DNA from 4 places in the Neobacillus sp. SAB-20_R2A genome. Region 3 is predicted to be linked to each of the others. Evidence: riboswitches for the same ligand, from Rfam matches in the RefSeq annotation. Region 3 holds a riboswitch; each other region holds the start of a gene.

Region 1 (5,962 bases), 560 kb from region 3:
TTTTCTTGGAATTTTAAAATATCTTTGTATTTGATAGTGAAGCAGCTCGTGAAAAATAGTTTGTAATTGCTCAGGGTAATCCATTTTGTCGTCAATGATAATCATTGTTTTCTCAGGATAATAAACACCTTTTATATCTTTCAAATCCATAAAAACAATAGGGATTTTATATTTTCTTGCTATCTTCTTCGTTAATAAATTGATCTGGGATTGATTAATCGACATAAACTGCTTATGGAGGTATCCAATAATAGTATAGTAGGTAAGAAATAGAATAAGAACTAGATTAACTTCAAGCCGATTGAAGAAAGATAGTATAGGAAATATAACCGCCACTTCAAACATCATTGGCCCAAATCGATCCAAAAATAGCTTACTGGATACTACTCCAGTTTCAAGATAAACATAGACATATTTCAGAACGATGCTTAGAGTCAACATAAGCAGCATAGTAAGATACCTAGCTAAATAAGACTTGTCACTATATTCATTATATATCTCGTTGCAGATAATGATAATAATAATATACATGGAGAGCAAGGATATCCTAGCATGGATGCTACCTTTTTTTAGAATAAAACTGGCAACTAAACAATCAACAAGCAGATAAATGAAACCGTAAACAATGGAGAAACGATCAAATATTAGTAAAGATAATATTACATGAAAAAAGGAATAGCCAAAACCGGAAAAAACCTTCAAATTAATTTGGTCAAACAGGACCATAATGCAAAGAAAGAAAACAATATTCCATTCCAGCTCTTCGGGGAAAACAATAAATAAATCTGTCAAAGCTATAGAAGGAATAAGGAAAAACAAATAGATATGCTGCCGCCTGAAATGATTCATGACGATTCTCCTGTTAATCAGTACTTTTATACCATTTTTAATTATGTTACTTGAGAAAATTTACAATTTAAATAATTATTTTTCTACAAAAAATTAAAATTTTGACGGATTTTGTCTTTCGAAAGTTATTTAATTCCACTATTGTTTAATATATTCTTAATATAGAACTTTGTAAGATTCTAACTTTATTTTCCTCCTATTTTTTAAACGCACTAACAAAGGTTAGTGCTCTTTTTTTATGAATGGGAATGAAATTTGCAAAACTAACATGAATTATGTCGGAGGAAAAAACCACCATTAAACTATAGTTTAATCTATAATGAATTCATAGAAACGATATTTTTATATTAAAGTGGCCACGCAATATTACAAAATGTCGTGAATTTAAGGATGTAATGATAGTTTTTAAACCGAATTTACATCCTTAACTCGGGGAAGCTTTGAAGTATAGCCTTAAATTGGACACTTGGGCTATATGGAGCTAGTAGTGTAACCGGCCCTCTTAGGTTTTAAAAATTATTTTTCTAAGAGGAGAGAGGACTATGAAGAAGATTTTATCAGGGGTAGCAGCAGGAGCTTTAGCTCTAGGAATTATGGCAAGTTCAGCTTTTGCGGCAGTAACCATCGACCCGTCAACAGGAAAAGGGTTTGTGGGTAAAGGTGATGTCCAAACTGCGCTAGGGTACAATAATGCTAAAATGCAGGCTGAAGCTAATAATCTTGTTTTCACGTATAAATCAGAAGAAACTTATGCAATTACGGTCACATGGGATACTGGTGAGGGTACAAGAGGAGAGGAAACTCATTACGTAGCACATGAAAGGACCTCTTCTGTTGATAGCAACGTTTCATATGATCCAAGAAAAGCAAACCAATATACTGGTTTTAATCTGATAGGATATGAAGGCATTTTAACGGAGGTTGGTAACATTCCTGCGGTTGGAGAAGAGTTCCCAGGAAATTCAGGGCATACTGTAACTGCTGTTGAGTTAGTTTCATCTACCGGCGGTTTATATGTGAATGGGGTTGCACTTCAGTAATACGTTGATTATGTTTGCCGATTTCGTAAGCTCAAGAAGGTGCTCTTAAGGGGGACCTTCTTTTTTGGATTTATTGTGAATTCTACAATTGTTTAATAATTCCCTAAAGTTTTGTTGAAATTTGCCGAAAATTAGTTGGAACATGTCGAAGGGAAAAAATACCTATAAACTATAGTTTAAATTATAATATTTTCATAGATATATAGTTCTATAAACAGAACACACCCTATGAAGTTGATATCGATTTGGGGAGTAATGGGAAGAGGGTGAGCTATGAAATTATCATTTCAGGCAATTCTTTTATTTTTTGGGAAGCGATGATATATAACCGGCAATCTGGACACTTAGGTTATATGGAGTTAGTAGTGTAACCGGCCCTCTTAGGTAGTTTGAAAAATGGATCTAGGAGGTAAATTATGAAGAAAAAAGTTTTACGAAAATACATTAATATAATGTTGATAGTTATATTAATGGGATCATTAAGTTCACCTGGGTTTGTACATGCCGATCCCGGAAATGGGAATCCTGGTAATTGTGATAACACACCAAGTAACCCTAACTGCGCTAAAGTAGATAAGACAGCCCCTTCATCACCTACGATTAACTTAAGCCCTAATATAACAGATTGGACCAATCAAAATGTTACTTTTACACTTACTCCTGGAAAAGATAATCAGGGTGGAAGTGGAGTTGTTAAAACTGAATATAAAATTGGGGATAATGGAGTCTGGCAACTGTATTCCGGACAGACTGTCATAGTTCCTGGTGAGGGTGAAATAACAATTATTGCTACATCGACAGATAATTCAGGTAATACAAGTGTTGAAGCAACGGCTGTTGTAAAATTAGATAAAACGGCTCCTTCAAGCCCAATTTTAACAGCTTCACCAAATGATTGGACAAACCAAGATAAAGTTACAGTTACTCTTTCATCAGGAACTGATAGTCTAAGTGGTGTTTTCAAAAACCAATATAAAATAGGTAATGGAACATGGACCGATTACTTGAATAGCCCAGTTGAAATTACCTCAGAAGGTATAACAACCATTTATGGACGAACCATTGACATAGCAGGGAATATTAGTAATCAAGGTCAAACAGAGGTGAAAATTGATAGATCTGGTCCAACACTGCCTACAATTATTCCAAGTGCCTCTAGTTGGACAAACCAAGATGTCACTTTTACCATAACTTCAGGTGCCGACAGTGGCAGTGGAGTTCAAAAGACACAATATAAAATTGGGACGGATAATGAAAATTGGATTGATTATTCAAATGATGCACTGGTAAAAGTAACGAATGAAGGGGAAACAAGGGTCTATGCCAGAACCTTGGATAATGTAAATAACCCGAGTACAGTTGCCGAGGCAACTATTAAAATTGATAGGACAGGTTCGACTAGTCCATCCATAATATTAACACCATCAACATGGACGAATGGTACAGTAACCTTTTCAGTTCAAAATGGTGAAAAAATCAGCGGTAGTCCAGTTGTAAAAAGCCAATATAAAATAAATGATGGTGATTGGCAAGATTACGAGGTACCAAGTGTAATTGATACAGAGGGACTCACAAAAATAACTGCACGGACAATTGATGAGGCAGGAAACTACAGTCATGAAACAAATGAATATGCAAAAATTGATACACATGCACCAACATCTCCAGAAATTATTCCTAGCACGACTGATTGGACTAATCAAAATGTAACTTTCACACTTACCCCTGGGGTTGATGAAGTCAATGGAAGTGGTGTTAGGGAGACTCAATATAAAATTGGTGAAAATGGTACTTATATTAAATATGAAGGTAAAGTAACCATTGAGTCAGAAGGACAGACTGTTATATTTGCTAGAACGGTTGATGATGCAGGGAACACTAGTGAATCTGTAAGTGTAACTGTAAAATTTGATAAGACTGCTCCAAGCGAGCCAGGTATATCTTCTAACCATCCTGATTGGACAAAGGAAAATGTAATTGTAACCCTTACCGATGGTCTGGATGAACAGAATGGCAGTGGTTATAAAAAGACACAATATAAAATTGATGATGGAGATTGGCAAGATTATACGTCACCTATTGATTTTGATCAAGCAGGTGAGTATAAAGTTTATGCTCGTTCAGTTGATATTGCTGGGAACAAAACAGTAACAACTCCAATCGATGTAAAAATAGACAGAACAGGCCCAACACAACCAACAGTTAATGCAAATACAGAATGGACTAACGGGGATTCGGTAACAGTTACTATTGATGAAGGAACTGACTCGGATAGTGGCGTTGAGAAAACAGAATACAGTTTTGGCAATTCTGATGAATGGGTTGTCTATAATTCACCATTCCAAGTAACTACTGAAGGAATCACAACGATTCATGCACGCTCAATTGACTATGTGGGTAATACAGGGGAGGAAAGAGAAATTCAAGTAAGAATTGATCGTACAGCACCTGATGAACCAACAATTCATTTAAGCAGAACAGATTGGACGAACCAAGCAGTTACCTTTACTATTGAGAATATTAATGATGATCGCAGCGGTGTTTCCAAAGTAATGTACAAAATTGGTGATGATGGTGAATGGTTAGATTACACTCCTGGTGATATAATTACCGTTGAAAAGGAAGGTATTACCCCAATTTACGTTAAGGTAGTTGATAATGCAGGGAATATAAATGACGAAGCTACCGAAGATGTTAAATACGATATAACACCACCGACTAAACCTACGTTTGATGTGAGTCCTGTTGATGTCGAATGGGCGAAAGAGGATGTTACTGTGACTATTAATGAGGGTGAAGAACTGACTAATGTGAATGAAGATATAAGTGGCGTCAATCAAACTGAGTACAGACTTGAGGAGTCTAATGAATGGATTAAATATATTGATCCTATTCAAATTTCTAGGAACGGAACAACCACAATATATTCACGCACTATAGACATTGCAGGAAATGTAAGTGAAACTAATCAAGTTACTGTAAAAATCGATAAGGAAAGCCCATCCGAACCTAAAATAACTTTAAGTAAAGAAGGTTGGACAAACCAAGATGTGACCATTTCAATTGAAGAAGGTCGAGACCAAGAAGGTTTAAGTGGGGTTGCAAAAACAGAATATAAAGTTGGCGACGGTCAATGGGAACCTTACAATGAACCATTTACAATCAGTGAGCAAGGAAGCAAAACAATTCTTGCTAGAACAATAGACAATGCCGGTAATGTTAGTGATAACGAAGCGGCCACAGTTAATATTGATAAGACAGGACCACAAATAACTGTGAGTGGAAACCAAGAAATCTATCAGGTTGACCAATTAATTCAAATCAAGTGTCTGTCTAACGATACTGAGTCTGGACTAGCCTCTCCTTGCCAAGACTACTCAGCTAATGCTTATGAGTTGGGACTGGGTGACAAAAAGGTTACATTTACTGCAACCGATAACGCTGGAAATCCAAACAGTGTTGATGTGACCTTTAAAGTTGTAGTGACCTATAGTAGTTTAGAAAAATTAACTACCCTATTAATTACTAATCAGGACATTGCCCATTCATTAATAGTGAAATTAGAGGCAGCTCAGGAATCACTTAAGCGAGGAAACATTAAAACTGCAAATAACCAAAAGAATGCTTACAAAAATGAAGTTCTAGCACAACGTGGGAAGACATTAACAGCGGATCAAGCTACAACATTACTAAAATTATTAGAAGAATTATAAGAATAGGATTTAATCTAAAGAAAAAAGGGAGATTCTCTAAAATAGTGGAGCTCCCTTTTTTTTTTTTATATTTGGATCAATGCGTCTTATTAGGCAATTTTTTAGCAGGCGTATCACTGCCCTGATTCTGTCTATTTTTTAAATCCTTTTCCTGTTTTTCATGAATCCTTTCTACAAATTCATGCGTGCTGCCTTCAAGATTTTTATCCATTATTCGAACCTCCTATTTAAACTGAACAATGGTTAATGTAACCAACCACACCCAAAAACATGCAGGCACAAAAAAATCCCCTCACAAAAAGGGGATTTTTCAAAAATCTTATATAACGCCCTGCACGATCATCGCGTCAGCGACTTTAG
Region 2 (5,962 bases), 1.8 Mb from region 3:
GCTCATCCACCTTATCCATGATATAGGAGATATCTTCTCCCGCCTGCTCGACGGTATCCATTATTTTCTCTGCCGTTTCCTTTACCTTCCCGACCATTTCACCCGGATGCCGGACAACATAGGACACCTTTCCGGAAACTCTGCCCACATGTTCTTTCATAATTTGCCGGGTTTGTTTATCAAGCATACTGACCGCTCCGCCAGCAATGGCTCCAATCAGCATTCCCTGCCAAAATTTATTCTTTGTCATCTTAACCTCTCCTTGCTTAATCATAAAAATGAATGAAAATTATTCCAATGATTTTTCCTATCATTTATTTTGCTTTATCTAGAGAGGGTATGCAAGTCTGGCCCTAATTTTTCTATGTTGACATCATTCAGTGAACATGAAAAGATGGACATATGAATTTCCGAAAGGGTGACCGAAAATGGATTTATCGTTGAAGTCGGTAGAAAATGTTGAATATATGATTGAGCAAATTAAAGAGAAGTTAAAGGTTTTGAATCTAGGCGCCATTAAGCCTTCCCATTTTGATGAGGAAATGTATGAAGAGTTGAAAGAGATTTATGAAATGGTAATGAAAAAGAATTCCTTCAGCCCTAATGAAATGCAGGCTCTAGTTGAAGAATTGGGAAACTTGCGTAAAAAATAAAAACAGACCTCGAATGAGATCTGTTTTTTTATTTTTTAATCTTGATCAGTTAAAATGATCGGGCCATCTTTGGTAACGGCGATTGTGTGCTCATATTGGGCGGAATAGGTGCTATCGACGGTCCTTGCTGTCCACCCGTTTGAATCCATTTTGGTGAATAATAATCCGATATTCACCATTGGCTCAATCGTAAATACCATTCCCTCTTTAATTCTTGGGCCTTTACCCGGCAAACCGTAATGAGGTACATCCGGCTTTTCATGAATCACTGCTCCAATCCCATGTCCGATAAAGTCGCGGACAACCGAGAGTCCTTCACTTTCCACATAAGTCTGGATGGCATGACCGATATCGCCAATCCGGTTGCCTGGAACCGCTTGTTCAATTCCCTTGTACAAGGCTTCCTTTGTGACTTTTAACAAATGCTTAGTCTCTTCGGAAACCTCGCCAACTGCGTAAGACCATGCTGAATCAGCCAAGGCTCCGTTGTAATTAACAACCATATCGATTGTGACAATATCCCCTTCCTGCAGTGGTTCTTTTCTTGGGAAGCCATGGCAGATTTCATCGTTAATACTTGCACATGTTGCGTATTCGTAGCCCTTATAACCTTTTTGTTCCGGAGTGGCATTATGCTTTTTTAAAAATCCCTCTACAAACTGATCAATTTCCCAAGTGGTAATCCCTGGCTTAATCATTTTGGCAATTTCTTTGTGACAGGCAGCGAGGATTTCTCCTGCCTTTTTCATTGCTTCGATTTCTCGTTGTGACTTTAAGACAATCATGTAATATTCCCCTGCCTTTTTGAAAAAATTCTTTTGTCTGGAGACCGATTTGTGCGAATGCTGGTATATAAAAAACGATTACTATATGACATTTTTGGCAACACTTTAATATTAACGCTAACGGACTTATTTTTCAAAACTACTTTCTCAATGTAAAAATTAATTATGCAAATTTCGATAATTTGCCATATTCCTTTGTTCTTAATATGGTACTCTCAAATTCTTTTTGATAGAATGATGTTATAAATTATTTTTAGGTGTGTGAGAATCCATGATAGGTGACCGCGTAAAGAAATTCCGCCAAGAGAAGAAGATGTCACTTTCTGAACTAGCAGAGCAGGCAGGTGTTGCAAAATCCTATTTAAGCTCGCTTGAGAGAAACCTTCAAAAGAATCCGTCCATACAGTTTCTTGAAAAGATTGCCGGTGTATTAAACATTCCGGTTGAGCATTTAATACATGAGCAGATTGACAAGACGGCATTGGACAATGATTGGATGAATTTAGTAAAGGAAGCCATGACCTCCGGTGTTTCAAAAGATCAATTCCGCGAGTTCTTGGAATTTAATAAATGGCGGAACAATCAAAACAATAGTTAAAATGTACAAAAAAAACATCCTACAAAAATTCTTAATTTTTGTAGGATGTTTTTTCATTTTGGTATGTAACAAATTGTTCTGATTGGTGATTTCCGCTTAGGAAATTTCGAATATCTTCTACCGATAATCCAATCTTCTTAGCTTCCATAATTAGTACTAGCCAATCCTTGTCAAGCTTCTCCATCTGCTCAATCTCCAAATTCATACTAACAACCCCCTAAAATACTTACCCGTATTTCAGGCAGCCCGGCCATCATAGCTTCTCTCTATTTCCACCTTAGACCCTCGGCTTTGCGTCCTTGATTTTCACCAAGTTTGCCTTTTTCTGAAAAATAACTGTCTATTTATTATTTCATTAGTTCATCTTTTCTAGGACTAAATTCATACTAACTCTTTAGTAAGTTCATTATAACTAGTCCTTTTATAACAAAGTGTTAGTTTTTGTCAGCATTTTTAATATTCTGAACCCCCTTTTTAGACATTTTTTGACAAACTTCCGCATTTTTTCCTCTAATTCCCATTGCCTGAAAATGGAATATATAAATAATAGAGCATTTGAAGTCGAATATTCTCCTAATTTGTGGGAAGAAAATTTTTCCTTCTTTATTTTTGGCTCTGATTTTATGACGAAAACATTTGTCTAATTTGTGACGATTAGCATATAATATTAACAACATATTAATATACAGAATATTGTTAATATTCAAAACAAAAATAGAGGTGATAGGCATTGACCATTGTCCATGTGTTAAACTTTTCAATCCCCATTGCTTTTATGGTATTTGCAGGTTATTTCTTAGACCGCATGTGCAAGCCTGCCAAATCAGAAGAAAAAGCTGGTGAAGAGGAATTGTAAAAATTCTCTCCTCGCCAGCTTTTTTTTGCTAATCAGAATTTATTTAAACCGTTTTTCTACCTTTTGTTCGTAATTTTTGAAAATTGACGAATTTGTTTTCGCCCCTCGTTTTGACATCAATTGATTAAAGCGAAGGAGCTTTTCATTTAACTTTTTTTGCAAATCTTCCTTCTTACCGCTGTCGTCACATTTTTTGATGAGATCCTCGATGGTCATCATCTCTTTGCGTAAATGGTTTTCCTCTTCTGAAAAGCCTGCATTTTTCAGGATTTTGTAAGCCATGCGCAGTTCTTCTGGAATACCTGATAAATCTTCAAGCTTCAGGGGTTTTCCATATCCAGGAAGATTATCAAATTCTCCATCTTTGTATGCTTTTTTAATCCGATCTTCTGAGACAATATGAAACATATCCATGTTATTGCCCTCCTTTTTTAGCATACTCACTATATTTATTATAACAAAGGTCCATTTCGGTTGAAAAATAAATCGGTAATGATTTCAGCTTTATTGGGGCATGCTACAAGCGATAACGAAAGGAGTGTTAGACTTGGCACGTGGAGAACATTTTAATCATAAAAACAAAAACCATCCGGGTGAATTCCCCAAGAACACCATGACCGAGAGTCATGCTGAGCAGGCAATTGGGGATGAAGAGTTTATTGTCACCCAGGAGGCCTTTAAAAATAGAATTGAGGAAGAGGACACGCGGCAGGATACCGCCCGCCTGCTTCCTGAGCAGACAGAGTAAAAGGCGTGAAGAGTTTTCACGCCTTTTTACTCCGTTTATTTTTCGAAGCTTAATTTCTTCATAAACTGAGAAAATTCCACAGTTTTCAGCCATTCTGCCAGTCTTTCGATATCCTTCGAGAAGATGCGGTCCTGCTTAATGGATGCCACCTGCTCCCGGCCTTTTTCATAGAAGTTCTTCGTATGGGTCGCCATTTTCTCTACACCGCGATATTCGACGGCCTGCATGGCGCAAATCATCTCAATCGCAAGGACCCTGCGAGTGTTTTGGATGATTTGATGAGCATGCCTTGATGCTATTGTCCCCATGCTGACATGATCCTCTTGGTTTGCCGATGATGGAATGGAATCCACACTAGCTGGATGCGCCAAAGTTTTATTTTCTGAAACAAGTGCAGCCGCTGCATACTGCATAATCATTGCCCCTGATTGCAGGCCTGGCTGCGGGCTTAAAAACGGTGGCAGATCGCTTAATTGCGGATTAACTAACCGTTCCACACGACGTTCTGAAATATTAGCAAGTTCTGCTACTGCGATTTTCATAAAGTCCATTGCAAAAGCAATTGGCTGCCCGTGGAAGTTTCCACCGGAGATGACCTTTTCCCCATCATCAAAAATTAGTGGATTGTCAGTGGCCGCGTTCATTTCTATTTCCAGCTTTTCTTTTACATAATCAAGCGCCTGCCAGGAAGCACCTTGAACCTGCGGGATGCAGCGAAGAGAGTAAGCATCCTGAACCCTCAGTTCTCCCTGCATCGTTGTTAATAAGCTGTCACTCAAATAGCGGCGGATTCTTGCTGCTGTATCAATCTGCTGCTGGTAGCCTCTGACCACTTGAACCTCTTCTGCAAAAGCATCGAGAATTCCATTTAACCCTTCAATCGTCATGGAAGCAATCAGTTCGCTCTCAAAAGCAAGCTGCTCTGCTTCTAGGTATCCGACGACCCCCATAGCTGTCATGGCCTGCGTTCCGTTAATGAGAGCAAGACCTTCTTTAGCCTCAAGTGTTAGTGGGAAAAGACCTTCCTGCTGAAGGGCAATGCCTGCTTCCACACGCTCGCCTTTATAGAATACTTCGCCTTCACCTACAACAACTAATGCCAAATGGGATAATGGCGCCAAATCCCCGCTAGCACCTAATGAACCCTGCTGCGGAATAACCGGAATAATGTCTTTGTTAGCCAGCTCAATCAGTCTTTCAATGACTACCGGACGAATGCCTGAGTAACCTTTTAACAGGGCATTGGCACGAAGAACGACCATTGCTTTTGACACCACTTCTGGGAATGGTTCCCCTACCCCACAGGCATGCGAGCGAATTAAATTCAACTGCAGATCCTGCACATGTTCTTTATCGATAAGTACATCGCTGAACTTTCCAAACCCGGTATTGATTCCATAAACCACTCTACGATCAGAAACAATTCGTTCCACCGCTTCCCTGCTTTTGGCTGCTGCCTCCATGCTTTGTTCCGAAGCGCCAACCTTTTGGCCGCGGTACAATACTTCCTTCATCTGCTCCAATGTTAGACTGTTACCTGTTAATGTGATCATTTCTCTCCACTCCTCTATTACTTTAGTAAGATAAAGAAAGAGGCTGGATTCCATTTCTGATTAGATTTGGAATCCAGCCTCTTTAATAAACGTTATAAAATTTTGAACGGTTCTTCGGCGCTGCCTCATGATTTTCCACCCATTCTAAAAATTATTATTAGTTTGATAATATTTTATGTGACAGATACCTTGCCTGTCAACTAAATTTTCTGAATTTTAGCACATTATCACTTTAGCAGGATAATGAATGAAAGAGGCTATTCATAAAGAAATCACTCTTCTTGAATAGCCCCTTAAGTATGATGTTAGTCAAACTTCAACCCTTTTAACGCGTCAGCCAACGCACTATTCAAAGGTTCTTCCTCTTTGTGCTGGTTCTTTAAGTATTTTTGTACTGTCCGTTTATCCACTTTCCCGACGGATTCTTTTTTCCGGCGTTCTTGGAAAACAGAAAGTTTTTCACGATATCCACATTTACATGCGAAGATTTGTCCCTCACCCTCGCCACGCAGCTCAAGTTTTTTATGGCATTGTGGACAGCGTGCGTTTGTAACACGTGAGACATTTTTACGATGCCCGCATTCCCGATCTTGGCAAACGAGCATTTTTCCCTTTTTGCCATTCACTTCAAGCATTGGTTTTCCACAGTCAGGACAATTTTTTGTAGAAATATTATCGTGCTTATATTTTTTATTACTTGCTTTAATTTCAGCCACGATTTCTTTCGTGTAGTTTTTCATTTGGCTGATAAACACTTCTTTTTTTAACT
Region 3 (5,962 bases):
GGAACAATACGGTCAGTTTTTATGTGAGGCGTTTGACATCTGGTATAACGACGGCAATCCGAACCGGTCTGTCCGTTTCTTTGATAACATTCTGAGTGCCTATCTGCATCAGGAGGCGGAATTATGTATTCACCGTCAGACCTGTCCGAAAACGCTGATTCTAGAACAAAATGGCGACGCCTATCCGTGCGATTTTTATATTAATGATGATTATAAGCTCGGGAATGTTGGTCAGAATTCACTAATAGACATCCTTAATAGTCCAAAGTATGATGATTTTCTTGGCTTGAAGCCTACTTTGCCGGAGAAGTGCAAAAGCTGTGAGTTCTTAAAGCTATGCCATGGCGGCTGTCCAAGAAATCGAGCCTGGAGCCAAGCAGATGAGACGGTGAATCCAGATTATTTCTGTGAAAGCTACATGCAGGTTTATAAGCATGGACATGAACGAATGGAAAGATTGGCAGAAAGTATAAAACTTCAATGGTTACAAAATCATCTTAAAGCAGGCCGTCCAAAGCCCGAGCGAAATGATTTCTGCCTATGCGGCAGCGGAAAGAAGTTCAAAAAATGCTGTGAAAAGTTTGTTCAAATGGTTTAACTTTCCTTAATGGGGGAATGAAAATGGATCTGACAACAGGCTTCTTGCTTTTACTTATTGGGATCCTGGCTGGAGGTTATGGAACGATAGTCGGTGCCGGCGGCGGTTTTATTTTTGTGCCGGCACTGCTGCTTCTTTTTAAAATGGAGCCTGCAATTGCTGCAGGATCAGGACTTATTATCGTGTTAATTAATTCTTTGTCTGGTGTGGTTGGTTACGCAAAGCAAGAGAAGATTCAATATCGAACGGGGCTTACGCTCGCTATTGGTGCCCTGCCTGGTTCCTTTCTTGGGGTTTGGCTGCTCCAACTCTATTCATCTAGTTACTTCTATGTGATATTTGCTACGTTGTTGGTTGGATTGGGTATCTTTTTATTTACTAAAAATCTTCCAGATAAATTAAAAAGGCACCAGCCTTCTGATGGGTATGCATACATAGCGGCAGGTGACTCCAGCGGAAATGGGGATACCCTTTATACGGGTGATAATGAAGATGTCAGTTTGTTCGAAAAATGGCTGATTCCGCTCGGGTTAGTGATTGGCATTTTATCCAGTTACCTCGGGATCGGCGGCGGCTGGCTTCTCGTTCCCATCTTAATCTATGTATTTAAAGTACCGACACACAATGCGGCGGCCACGTCCATTTTTTCGCTCTGCCTTTATTCAACGATCGGTGTGATTGCGCAGCTATTCTATGGCCATGTCGATTGGCCAGCTGTCATCTTTGGCGGCATCGGTGTGATCGTCGGCTCACAAATCGGGGTCCTGCTCTCGCAAAAAATCCCCGGCAAAGTCATCATCCAAATGCTGTCCGTACTATTAATATTTATTGGAGTTCGGATGTATTTTTCTTGAAAGAAGCATGGGGACGGTTCTCATGCCTCAAAATTTTGAGGCACAAGAACCGTCCCCATGCATCAAAACCCCTGCGAGCTTAGGCCCCGGGGGTTTCGTTTATGTGGAAGTTTTCGTTTTCTGCTATTTTCTGCATTGGTGGGGCGGCTTTTTGTTTTTTGCTCATGAAGAAGAAGACGCCGAGCAGGACGAGGAGGCCGCCGGCGATTTGCCAGCCTGATAGTCGCTCTCCGAGTAAGATGACAGCCAAAATGGTGCTGCCGACCGGTTCGCCGAGAATACTCATCGAAATGGTCGTGGCGTTCACATAGTTTAGCAGCCAGTTATTAATCACATGGCTAAGGCTCGGAACGATTGCCAAGAGCAGGAAAATCCCCCATTCCTTCGGCGGATAATCGAGAAACGGCACTCCGGCCCACAGATTATAAACAACAAGCACAATCCCCGCACAAAGGAACACGCTAAAGCTGTATATCCAGTGGGATACATTTTTCACGACGGTTTGCCCAATAAATAAATAACCGACCACCGCGATAACGCTGAAAAAGGAGAGCAGATCGCCACGGATGGCATCAGCGCTTAAACCGAAGTCTCCCCAGCCAATCATCATCGCTCCGATGATTGCTATCCCCATTGTTGCCAGTGCGGAAGCAGTCGTTCTTTCTTTAAAAAGAAAAAATCCGCCTACCAGCGAAATGATCGGCTGCAGGGCGAGAATGATGGTCGAGCTTGCAACCGTGGTTAACTTTAATGAGCCGAACCAAAGAACAAAATGCAGGGCCAGAAAAACTCCGGAGAAAAAGAGCATGGCGCCATTCTTTGGACTCACTTTTTTAAACTCCTTGCGTTTCACCCAGACCATCGGTGCCAATAACAAACTGGCAAACAACATTCGGTACATACTTAAAATTGAAGCCGGCGCGTCGGACCATTTCACAAAGATAGCCGAAAACGATATGGCAATAATGGATATAGTGAGCGCCAGGCTGATGGATTTTGAACTTATAGATTGTTTCATTGCTGCTTCCTTCCTTGATGGTGTTTTGAATGAACTCACACAAATCTATTACTATTATCGCAGATATTGTTCGAAATTCGTAGACCTTTATTTTCCATGTCCAAAACCAATCAAGGGGGGAATTAATTCTTAACAATAACTATTTAATCTCATTTTATGGTAAGTAATCTTTTGTTCGAGCTTGCACTGCAACTCATAGTCAAGACAGTCTGCAAGCAACAGCTCATGGTAATTCACCCTAAACAAGTGCCACTCTTTTTTGAATTTAGCTAATAATGTATTCATTCCATTTTCAACCCCTCTTCTATTGTCATAAATCGCAGGAGTCCGTATTCGGAAGCTGGCTAGCATGATGATCGGAATGACCAATGACCTTAGCCCCTGTAGCTTTGCGTCGCCATTTTTCAATGGGTTTGCCTTTTTCGTACGATTTATGGAATTACTACTATTTTGACGATGAACAACTTGTCTCAGCAAGTGTTTTCCCGTTTTTTATATTGGGAAAAATTATTCCTGGACTTTCAGAATCATGATATCTACCCTTCGGTTAGCTTGGCGGTGCTCTACTGTGTCATTCGGATACAGCGGCTTTTGCTCGCCAAAGCCGGCAAATTGCAATTTATCAGAAGAGATGCCATTTTGCTCGAAAAAGTAAAGAACGGACAAAGCACGGGCAGAAGACAATTCCCAGTTCGACCTGAATCTGCCCCCGGTAATCGGGACATTATCCGTGTGGCCCTCAATGCTGATAGGGTTTTGCACTCCTTTAATCAAATCCAGCAAGTCACCCAAAATTGCAGGGGAATTTCCCTTCAATTCGGCGCTGCCGGACTCAAACAATATGACATCCTTAAGGGAAAGCTTGATTCCCTTAGGCTCGTCTTGAACGGTGATGACCTTCTCCAAGCCGCGTGCCTCGATATAGCTTTGAATATTCTCCATCAGGCTATGCAATTTTTCATTCTCTTCCTGTTTCTCTTCCTCGCCGGCAGTTTTTTCGAGCGGCTTCACCGTAGGCGAACTGGCATTTTCTTTTAAAATCAAACTGCTTCCTTTGCCGCTCAAAGCTGAATTCATCGAAACCATGATTTGCTGCAACTTTTCCGAATTGATACTGCTCGAAGCAAACAGGACGATAAACAAAGCAAGCAGCAGGGTCAAAAGGTCCGCGTAAGGAATTAACCAGCTTTCGTCCATATGCTCTTCATGGTCTTGCAGTTTCCGCCTCCTCACCATTCTATTCCTCCTTTCTTACAAGATGTCCTATTCAAAACGAAGCCTCTATTTTTCCAGCTTGAACTCACAGTCTTACAGACTCTCAACCTCTTTCACGACCATTTCCTCCTGTTTCAAACGTGCCTTTGTTGGCAAATAAACAGCCAGCTTTCGTTCAATCAATTTAGGTGTTAACCCTTCCTGGATGGCAAGAAGTCCCTCCATCATCATCAGTTTCAGGTCCTGCTCTTTTTTCGCAATACGCTTCAGTTTATTGGAAATCGGATGCCACAGGACATAGCCGGAAAAGATCCCTAACAGTGTTGCGATAAAGGCAGCGGCAATCGAGTGTCCGAGTTTGTCCATGTCCTGAAGATTTCCGAGCGCAGCAATTAAACCAACCACAGCACCCAAAACGCCTAGTGTCGGCGCGTACGTCCCCGCCTGGCTGAAGACGAGGCTGCCGGCCTTGTGCCGTTCTGCCGCTGCTTCCAGTTCACTGAACAAAATATCCTCCATTTGGTTCCGGTCACTGCCGTCAATAATCATTTCAAGGCCATTTTTTAAAAAAGGATCCTCGACGGACTCGGCAATTTCCTCCAATGCGAGTACGCCTTCACGCCTCGCCACCATCGACCACTCCACCATCATCTCGATGACTTCATCTTGGCTGGGCTGCTTTGGTTCGACAAAAGCAATTTTCAACAGCATCGGAATTTTTTTTATTTCACTCAAGGGAAATGCGATAAACAAGGCAGAGATCGTTCCGCCAAAAATAATTAAAAAGGCAGCAGGGTTCGCCAGTGCTTCAAACGACGCGCCTTTTAATACCATCCCTACACCGATAGAAACGATAGCCAGAATCAAACCGATAAATGTCGTCATAAATTTCTCCTTTTCTAATGATTGCTAAAATTAATAATTTATTGTAATTTAGTTTTACAAATATCGACAATCACAAACTTAAGCGTTTGGAAGGTGTTTTCCCTTGAAAGTAAGTCATGGATTTGGTGTCACGAACGATAAAATGTTTTTTCAAAAAGAAACGAAGCAAGCTGAATCATCTTCATTCCAACAGATTTTGACAGATTCAAAGACCAATTTGGTAAAAGAGCAGCTAAGCTCCCTTTTAGATGGGATTCGAAAGCAAGGGGAGCGATTGGTTCAGTCACGAACGGCTGCTGATCTTCAAAAATATAAAAAATTAATTCAATCCTTTTTGCAGGAAGTTGTAAAAAATGGCCTCTCTTTAGAAATAACGGATTCTTTCACGTCAATGAATAGGGGGAGGAGGCTAAAAATTATTAAAGAGATTGATAGAAATCTGTTGGAGCTGTCAAAGAAAATTTTAGAAAAAGAGGATGCAAATATTCAATTGCTTGATAAGATAGGGGAAATCAAAGGCCTGTTAATCGACCTCTATCTGTAATTTTGACACCAAAAGGATGAAAATAATGAAAAAAATCCTAACGCTAAGTGTAGTTCTTGTGTTAATCATCGCGGGCGGTCTTTTTTACTATCAATATCAAAAAAATAACCCTGTAAGCTCACAGGATAAGACGCTTGATCAGCTCGCTAATCAGACCATTCAAACGAAGCAAATCAGCACCAACCTAAATTCGGAAAACTTAATTCAAGTCCAGTTTTCGATTGAAATGGATTCCAAGAAAACGTTGAAGCAATCAGAAAAAATAAAGCCAATCATTGAAAGCGACATTATCAAGATTCTGTCTAAATCAAATAAAGACGATTTTAAGGATATTGCTGCCTTCGAAGGAAAAATCAAAGACAAGCTTAACGAGCGGTTCTCTGATGGGAAAATTATGAACGTCTATACAACGGAACTGTTGATTCAGTAAAATTTTAAAAAAGGAGAATGACGATGCTTAGAGGGATCGACACGGCGGCGTCCGGCATGATTGCCTTGCAAAGAAGGCAGGAGGCGTTGACGAATAACTTAGCGAATATTGAAACGCCTGGCTATAAAAAAGTGGATACAACCTTACGCTCCTTCCCGGAGGTTTTGCTTGAGCGGATTCATGACTCTGGGAATGGCAATGGCTCGAATCCGACAGGCTTCTCCTTGGTCGGGTCGTTGCAGCAGGGGGTCTATGCGCAGGAAAATATCTCAAGCTTTGCGCAAGGGGACCTTGTGACCACTGATAATCCCTTGGATGTGGCCATTGATGACAGGGCTTTGGCGGGGCAAAATGGGCAAAAGCCTGGTGCGTTTTTCGCTGTTATGACTGGTGCAGGTGAAGTCCGCTATACCCGGAA
Region 4 (5,962 bases), 160 kb from region 3:
TTATACTTTACTAAAATATCAAGAAACCTATTACAATCGTCATCATCATGGAAAATCTCCTGCCGATTCGCTCCTCTCCACATAATATGGTAAACACCGCTCATACTCTTCAACCTTGCACTTCGGGGCATCACAATCACCTAACCTTGAATTTAAATGGGGAAACAAGGTGAAGCACGGGGACGGTTCTTATGTCTCAAAAAATGTACAAAGGCCGTATTAAATAAAAAGTTTTGTAGACCAAATAGTTATTATTAAGGGAATAGTCATATAGAAGTAGTGTAAAAGTGGATTAATTAAGAAGCGCGAGAACCGTCCCTAGGTTCTGCCTGGTTCCTGGGGTTTATCTGAGGTTACAGCTCTATCATATAATATTTTAAATTGCTTTTCATCTTTTTACCATTTAGGGGGTGCAAAAAATTAGAGGCATGAGAACCGTCCCCATGCATCAGTGGCGAATCAAAAAATGATGCATGAGAACCGTCCCCATGCATCATTCTTTTTACTGACCTTCTGTTTTCTTTGAGTTTTCCTGGGCCTTTTTGGCTTGTTCGGCCTGCTTCTGTGCTTTTTCGCGTTGTTGTTCCAGAGCCTTTTGGGCTTGTTCTTTCGCTTGTTCTGCCTGCTTTGCGGCCTCTTCACGTTTTTGCTCTGCTAGTTTTGCCGCATCAGCACGTTTTTGTTCCTCTATTTTAACTGCCGCCTCACGCTGGCTTTCTGCCAGTTTTTGCGCTTCTGCTTTAGCTTGATTTACAGTGGTCTGTGCAACTGCCTTAACTTTCTCAAGAGGCTTTTGCTCAGTTTCCTCGGCAGCCTCATTCGTGGCTTTTTCAACATCTGCCGTATTTGCGGTATCTTCCGTAGACTCCATATTTACTTCTTCAGGTTGTTCATTGGTGGTTTCATCTTCCACTTCGCCCGCGGCTTGGTCGTCCCCAGTGTTTTCCTGCTTAAGCTCCAACTCCGCTAACTTCTTGTTGATTTTCTTTTCAATCTTTTCTTGGACTTTGCTGACATTCTTGGCTAACGCCTCTTTTGCACGAGGATTGTCCACTTTTTCCAAAGCGGTCTGCAACGCTAACAGGTTAGCAGCAAACTTAGCCTCAATCGCTGCCCGGACTGGGTCAACAGGTGCTGCCGTTTCGTCGCCTTCAACAGTTGTACCATCATCGTTAGTCGCTGGTTCATCTTCAGACGTCCCAGGCTGAGAATCCTCAACCGCCTCACCTTGCTGATATTTGGCCAAAGCCAATTCCTGTTGTTCCAGCGCTTGTTGAAGCGTTTCATTGGCTAATTCCTCTTCGCCAGAAGCAAGCAACGCCTCTGCCTCTTTAATGCGTTCCTCCGCGAAAGATGCCAGCAACTCGGACTCTTTTACTTCATCAAAGGTTAACGCTAATTGAACATTCTCCATTAATTTTTTTACAAAGTAGAAAAAATCTCCAGGTAGTAAAGATGGTTCTTCACCTGATACTTCTGTCGTACCCTCTGTTTGCGTAGCATCGGTTGTTGTTTCAGTAGTATCTGCTGCAGCCCCCGCATCCACGGTAGTTGTTGGTTCGGAAGCCTCCGAAGATGTTGCCTCTGCATCGGTTGATTCAAATTCAGTAGTTGTATCAACTGTTTGTCCTTCCTGAACCGTCTGATCCTGTTGAACAGTGTCTTCTGTTGGTGTAGCAGTCGTCACGGGTTCCTCCGCGAACGCCGAGCCTGCTCCACCAGAAAACACAAATCCCGCAGCTACGACACTTGTCGCAAGAACATTGCGAACCTTTTTGAACGACTGATTACTTTTTTGCATAAAAAAATTCCTCCTAAACTAGTTTTTGTTTAAAGGAAGAATCTCGAAATAAACTCTATTAAACTAGAGCCTTTTCGCGATTCTTCATTTGGCAACCCAGCCGCCATAGCGATATATGCCTTAGGCCTGTGACTTTGCGTCTCTACCTTTCGATAGATTTGCCTTTTACAAATGAAGAACGACACCCAAAAGACTCCCGTCCATCATTTTCTACTTAAATATATAACAAACAACAAAAAATGAGTAGATGGTCCCGTTAAAATGATGCAGAGGGACGGTTCTTATGCATCAAAATAGTTGTCAAACCCTTAAATAACAAAACTATGCTCCAAAAAATGATGCACGAGAACCGTCCCCATGCATCACTCAATCAACAGAGCCCATTGTTTGGAATACTTCGTTTGTTTGTGGGGTGACGTAGAGGGTTCGGCTTGGGAAGGCTATTTCTACTGCCTCTTCCTCTAGTATTGCCATGATTTCTAGATTGATTTCGTGTTTGATTTTTACGTGTTCTGCCCAAACGGTCGAGTTTGTGAAAAAGTAAATCAAAACATCGAGACTGCTCTCATTATAGTGGTCGAACGCGACCATAATGGTATCCGGGTGGATTTCTTCATGAGTCCTTAGCAATTGTTCAATCCGCCTTACTACTCGTTCCAATTCTTCCTTCGTGGTTTTATAGTTAAGTCCTAAGTGAAAATCGATCTTTCTTTTTCCCATACGGCTCCAGTTCGTAATCGCTTCGTTCGCGAGTGTCGCATTTGGAACCGTCACTAGAGCTTGGCTAAAGGTTCGAACCTTCGTGCTTCTAAAATTGATATCTTCGACGATTCCCTCAACGCTCGGCGTCTTGATCCAATCTCCAATCGAAAAAGGTTTTTCCGTGACAATCACGACCCCGCCAATGAGATTCCCAACAGCTTCCTTTGCCGCTAAAGCAAAGGCAAGTCCCCCTAAGCCAAGGCCGGCAACCAATCCATTGACATCATAATTAAATTCCTGCCCGATAATACTGATACTAATGGCGATAATAATGACGCGAATGGTCCTCGAAATAAACGGAAGAAGAATCAAATCAATCTTATTGTTCATTTTTTCATTAACACTGATCAATATTCCTGTGCTAGGAGAGGACAAATTAAACAATCCCCATGTAATTAAAACAATGATCATCGAACGCAAAAATTTGATAAACAACGCATTTTGCTGCTCCATAAAAGGGAAATAATCCATCGCCAGGTACAAACCTACAATAATAAACGCCCACCCTAAAGGACGCTCAAAACTCAAACAAATCTGTGTTAAAAATTCAGTCGGTGTTTTGCGGGCCAATTTTACAATCAACTGAAACACATATTTGGTAAACAGGTTTCTAAAAAGAATAAATACAGCCAAAATTCCAATCGAAATTCCTAAATTTTTTAACATGTCATAGTCTATGTCCGCCGTTGAAAAAGCCAATACCAAAGAATCCAAAGACATTTCAAAAATACCTTCCCTCTACTCCAAGACTTTATAACATCATTAAACCATTACAACGAAATATAATAACTTTTTAAAAAAAATAATGGAATACATCAATAGTCTCAGATTGAAGCACGGGGACGGTTCTCTTGCCTCACAATTGCCTGTACTGAGTCAGCTTTGAGGCAGAGGGACGGTTCTTATGTTTCAAAAAATGGTGTACTAGAAGTCAAAAGTCAATCCGATTATTACCAATAGTTAAGTTAGGGGAAATGGCGGGCAACAACTGAAATGAGGCACGAGAACCGTCCCTACGTATAATGACGCGGAGTACGATAGTACATGGTCTGGTTAAAGGCTGGATAGATTGAGTTAAAGTGTATAAAGATGTTTGCATCGAGCAGTTCGGGATACTGACGGAAAAGACATTGGTCGCCATAGATGATAGCAGATAGGGCAAGGTTCAATTCACGCTGGAAGATCAGGAATCGCCGCTGTGCCGTTTGTTCATCAAATTCCCCTCCACTCACATACACATTTCCGCTTAAAATAGGCGCCCCCTTCTTTGTTGTCATCCATTCTGCCATTACTTCATCACGCTTGGAAACGTTAATACCTGTTAAATCATAATGATAGCCAATGCTCAAAAACAAGTCACCTGTCGTATCGGAATGTGTCAAAGTGTATTTTCGGCCATAAACCTGCAACGATGGTGAGGAAGGCAAGCAGTTAACATGCAGCTTAGAAGGATTGAAATCAGGATTCATAAACATACTCCCTATAAAAGATTTAACCCTTTATAGAATATTTCGAAAAAATGAAGACTGTGAACCATTCTGGCGGTACTTTTGTTTAGAGTAACTGGCGATGATGCATGAGAACCGTCCCCATGCATCAAAAGACCTGTTTTTGGCCGATTTACAATATTCTCAAATTCTATTAATAGCGGCTCAATATTTCTCCTGTATTTTTAGATATGAAATACATATTCTTACAGGAGTTGATGGAAGAATGAGAAAGAGTTTAGTAGCAGGATTGGCTTGTTTGTCTTTGGCGGTAACGGCCGCCGCCCCTTATGCCGCATTGGCCAAGCCGATTGAAATTTCTCCGACTGAAAATGGACAATCGACTTTGCGCCCGCTTACCTCTGATGTGGCGGTGATTGCCCACCGCGGTGCCTCCGCTTATGGCCCGGAACATACTCTTGCAGCCTACAAGCAGGCGATGACGCTGAAGGCAGATTATGTAGAATTTGATTTGCAAATGACCAAGGATGGTCAGCTGATCGCGATGCATGATGAAACACTGGCGAGGACAACGAATGCCAAGGAGCTTTATCCGGACCGGGCACCATGGCGGGTAAAGGATTTTACCCTCGATGAAATCAAGCGTTTGGATGCAGGTTCCTGGTTTAACAAAGCTTACCCGGACAAGGCGAAACAAGCGTACATCGGACAGCAGGTACCAACCCTTGAGGAAGCCATCGAGTTTGTCAAACAGCACGGAAACGGCAAAGTCGGCCTCTATATGGAAACAAAAGCACCGAACGTTTACCCTGGAATGGAAGAGAAAGTCATTGATATTTTGAAAAAAACAAATGTCCTTGACAGCGAAATGCTTTTTCTAGAGTCGTTCAGCGAGGACTCACTGCGTAAGTTAAAAACACTTGCCCCTGATGTCAAGCTGATCCAGCTTTATACTGGAGCCATGCTGGCAGGTAAGGATGTCCATCAGGAAATGAAGCGAATCTCTGAATACGCTGCAGGGGTCGGCCCAAGTAAGGAGCTGGTTGTTCCGAAGCTGATGGAGGCTGCCCACCAGAACCAGCTTCTCATCCACCCGTGGACCGTAAATGCTCAGGACGATATGGTTTCATTGCTTTCCCTGGGTGTGGACGGTGCGTTTACCAACAATACGGACCTGCTTGTCGATTTAGTTGAAAAACCGTTTATTTCACATGGAGTGGCGAGCGGGGATGTAACCGATTCGTCTGCGATTCTATGGGCACGCACTAACGCGGCAACAAATGTTCAATTTGAAATTTCCACGGACAGCACTTTTAAGAAAGATACAATTGTTAAAACTAGCCCCGCTGATGTGGCGCATGATTTTACAGTGAATGTAAAAATTGACGGGTTGAAGCCAGATACAACCTATTATTACCGTGCCCATGCGGTATCCAGCAAATATAACGTGAACGGTTCCTTCAAAACCGCACCGGAAGAAAACAGCTTAAAACCGTTAACCATGGTTTGGGGCGGGGATACCGGCGGCCAGGGAGAGATCCCGCCATTTAAATCGTACAAATCGATGGCAGCTTTAAATCCAGACTTCTTCCTGTTCAGCGGGGACACCATTTATGCTGATAATGCAACACCGGCCGTTCCGAATCCTCCGTCTGAAACCGTACAGGATTTCTGGGCGAAGTATAAGGAGAACCGGACCGATGCCGGGCTGCGCAGCCTTTTGCAAAAAACAGGAACCTTTGCCATTTGGGATGACCACGAGGTAATCAATGATTTTTCCGGACCGTCCCAGCCGCTGACTCCTACCGGATTGCAGGCATTCAAGGACTACTGGCCGATTTCAGGTGAACGCAGTGAGGCAGACAAGCTTTATCACAAATATTCTTGGGGCAACACGATGGATATGGTCATCCTTAATAACCGGGGATACCGCTCACCGAACACCGAGGCC

The links. A riboswitch is a leader RNA that binds a small molecule or an ion and turns the genes downstream of it on or off. The one in region 3 is predicted to bind cyclic di-GMP.
Region 1: linked by a shared signal. The riboswitch ahead of V5M37_RS28490 (OmpL47-type beta-barrel domain-containing protein) and the one ahead of V5M37_RS26040 (DMT family transporter) in region 3 are both predicted to bind cyclic di-GMP.
Region 2: linked by a shared signal. The riboswitch ahead of V5M37_RS05650 (anti-repressor SinI family protein) and the one ahead of V5M37_RS26040 (DMT family transporter) in region 3 are both predicted to bind cyclic di-GMP.
Region 4: linked by a shared signal. The riboswitch ahead of V5M37_RS26705 (DUF5667 domain-containing protein) and the one ahead of V5M37_RS26040 (DMT family transporter) in region 3 are both predicted to bind cyclic di-GMP.

The regions. Positions count from the first base shown of each region.
Region 1 is NZ_CP145895.1:5,837,900-5,843,861, reverse strand. Features, by position in the region: gene V5M37_RS28500 (hypothetical protein) at 1-849, opposite strand, end outside; cyclic di-GMP riboswitch class II at 1,274-1,355, shown strand; gene V5M37_RS28495 (hypothetical protein) at 1,392-1,889, shown strand; cyclic di-GMP riboswitch class II at 2,191-2,275, shown strand; gene V5M37_RS28490 (OmpL47-type beta-barrel domain-containing protein) at 2,306-5,602, shown strand; gene V5M37_RS28485 (DUF4023 domain-containing protein) at 5,679-5,813, opposite strand; gene gdhA (NADP-specific glutamate dehydrogenase) at 5,922-5,962, opposite strand, start outside.
Region 2 is NZ_CP145895.1:1,133,371-1,139,332, reverse strand. Features, by position in the region: gene V5M37_RS05670 (YtxH domain-containing protein) at 1-250, opposite strand, end outside; gene V5M37_RS05665 (DUF1128 domain-containing protein) at 429-653, shown strand; gene map (type I methionyl aminopeptidase) at 689-1,438, opposite strand; gene V5M37_RS05655 (helix-turn-helix domain-containing protein) at 1,710-2,036, shown strand; gene V5M37_RS05650 (anti-repressor SinI family protein) at 2,068-2,241, opposite strand; cyclic di-GMP riboswitch class I at 2,274-2,366, opposite strand; gene V5M37_RS05645 (hypothetical protein) at 2,767-2,892, shown strand; gene V5M37_RS05640 (DUF1992 domain-containing protein) at 2,932-3,306, opposite strand; gene V5M37_RS05635 (hypothetical protein) at 3,440-3,640, shown strand; gene hutH (histidine ammonia-lyase) at 3,676-5,193, opposite strand; gene V5M37_RS05625 (DNA topoisomerase III) at 5,499-5,962, opposite strand, start outside.
Region 3 is NZ_CP145895.1:5,282,888-5,288,849, reverse strand. Features, by position in the region: gene V5M37_RS26050 (anaerobic sulfatase maturase) at 1-598, shown strand, start outside; gene V5M37_RS26045 (sulfite exporter TauE/SafE family protein) at 622-1,452, shown strand; gene V5M37_RS26040 (DMT family transporter) at 1,532-2,470, opposite strand; cyclic di-GMP riboswitch class I at 2,803-2,898, opposite strand; gene V5M37_RS26035 (flagellar motor protein MotB) at 2,978-3,703, opposite strand; gene motA (flagellar motor stator protein MotA) at 3,779-4,570, opposite strand; gene V5M37_RS26025 (YaaR family protein) at 4,674-5,114, shown strand; gene V5M37_RS26020 (flagellar basal body-associated FliL family protein) at 5,140-5,544, shown strand; gene V5M37_RS26015 (flagellar hook-basal body protein) at 5,568-5,962, shown strand, end outside.
Region 4 is NZ_CP145895.1:5,440,941-5,446,902, forward strand. Features, by position in the region: gene V5M37_RS26700 (transposase) at 1-104, opposite strand, end outside; gene V5M37_RS26705 (DUF5667 domain-containing protein) at 503-1,801, opposite strand; cyclic di-GMP riboswitch class I at 1,889-1,974, opposite strand; gene V5M37_RS26710 (mechanosensitive ion channel family protein) at 2,168-3,283, opposite strand; gene V5M37_RS26715 (staygreen family protein) at 3,577-4,032, opposite strand; gene V5M37_RS26720 (glycerophosphodiester phosphodiesterase family protein) at 4,277-5,962, shown strand, end outside.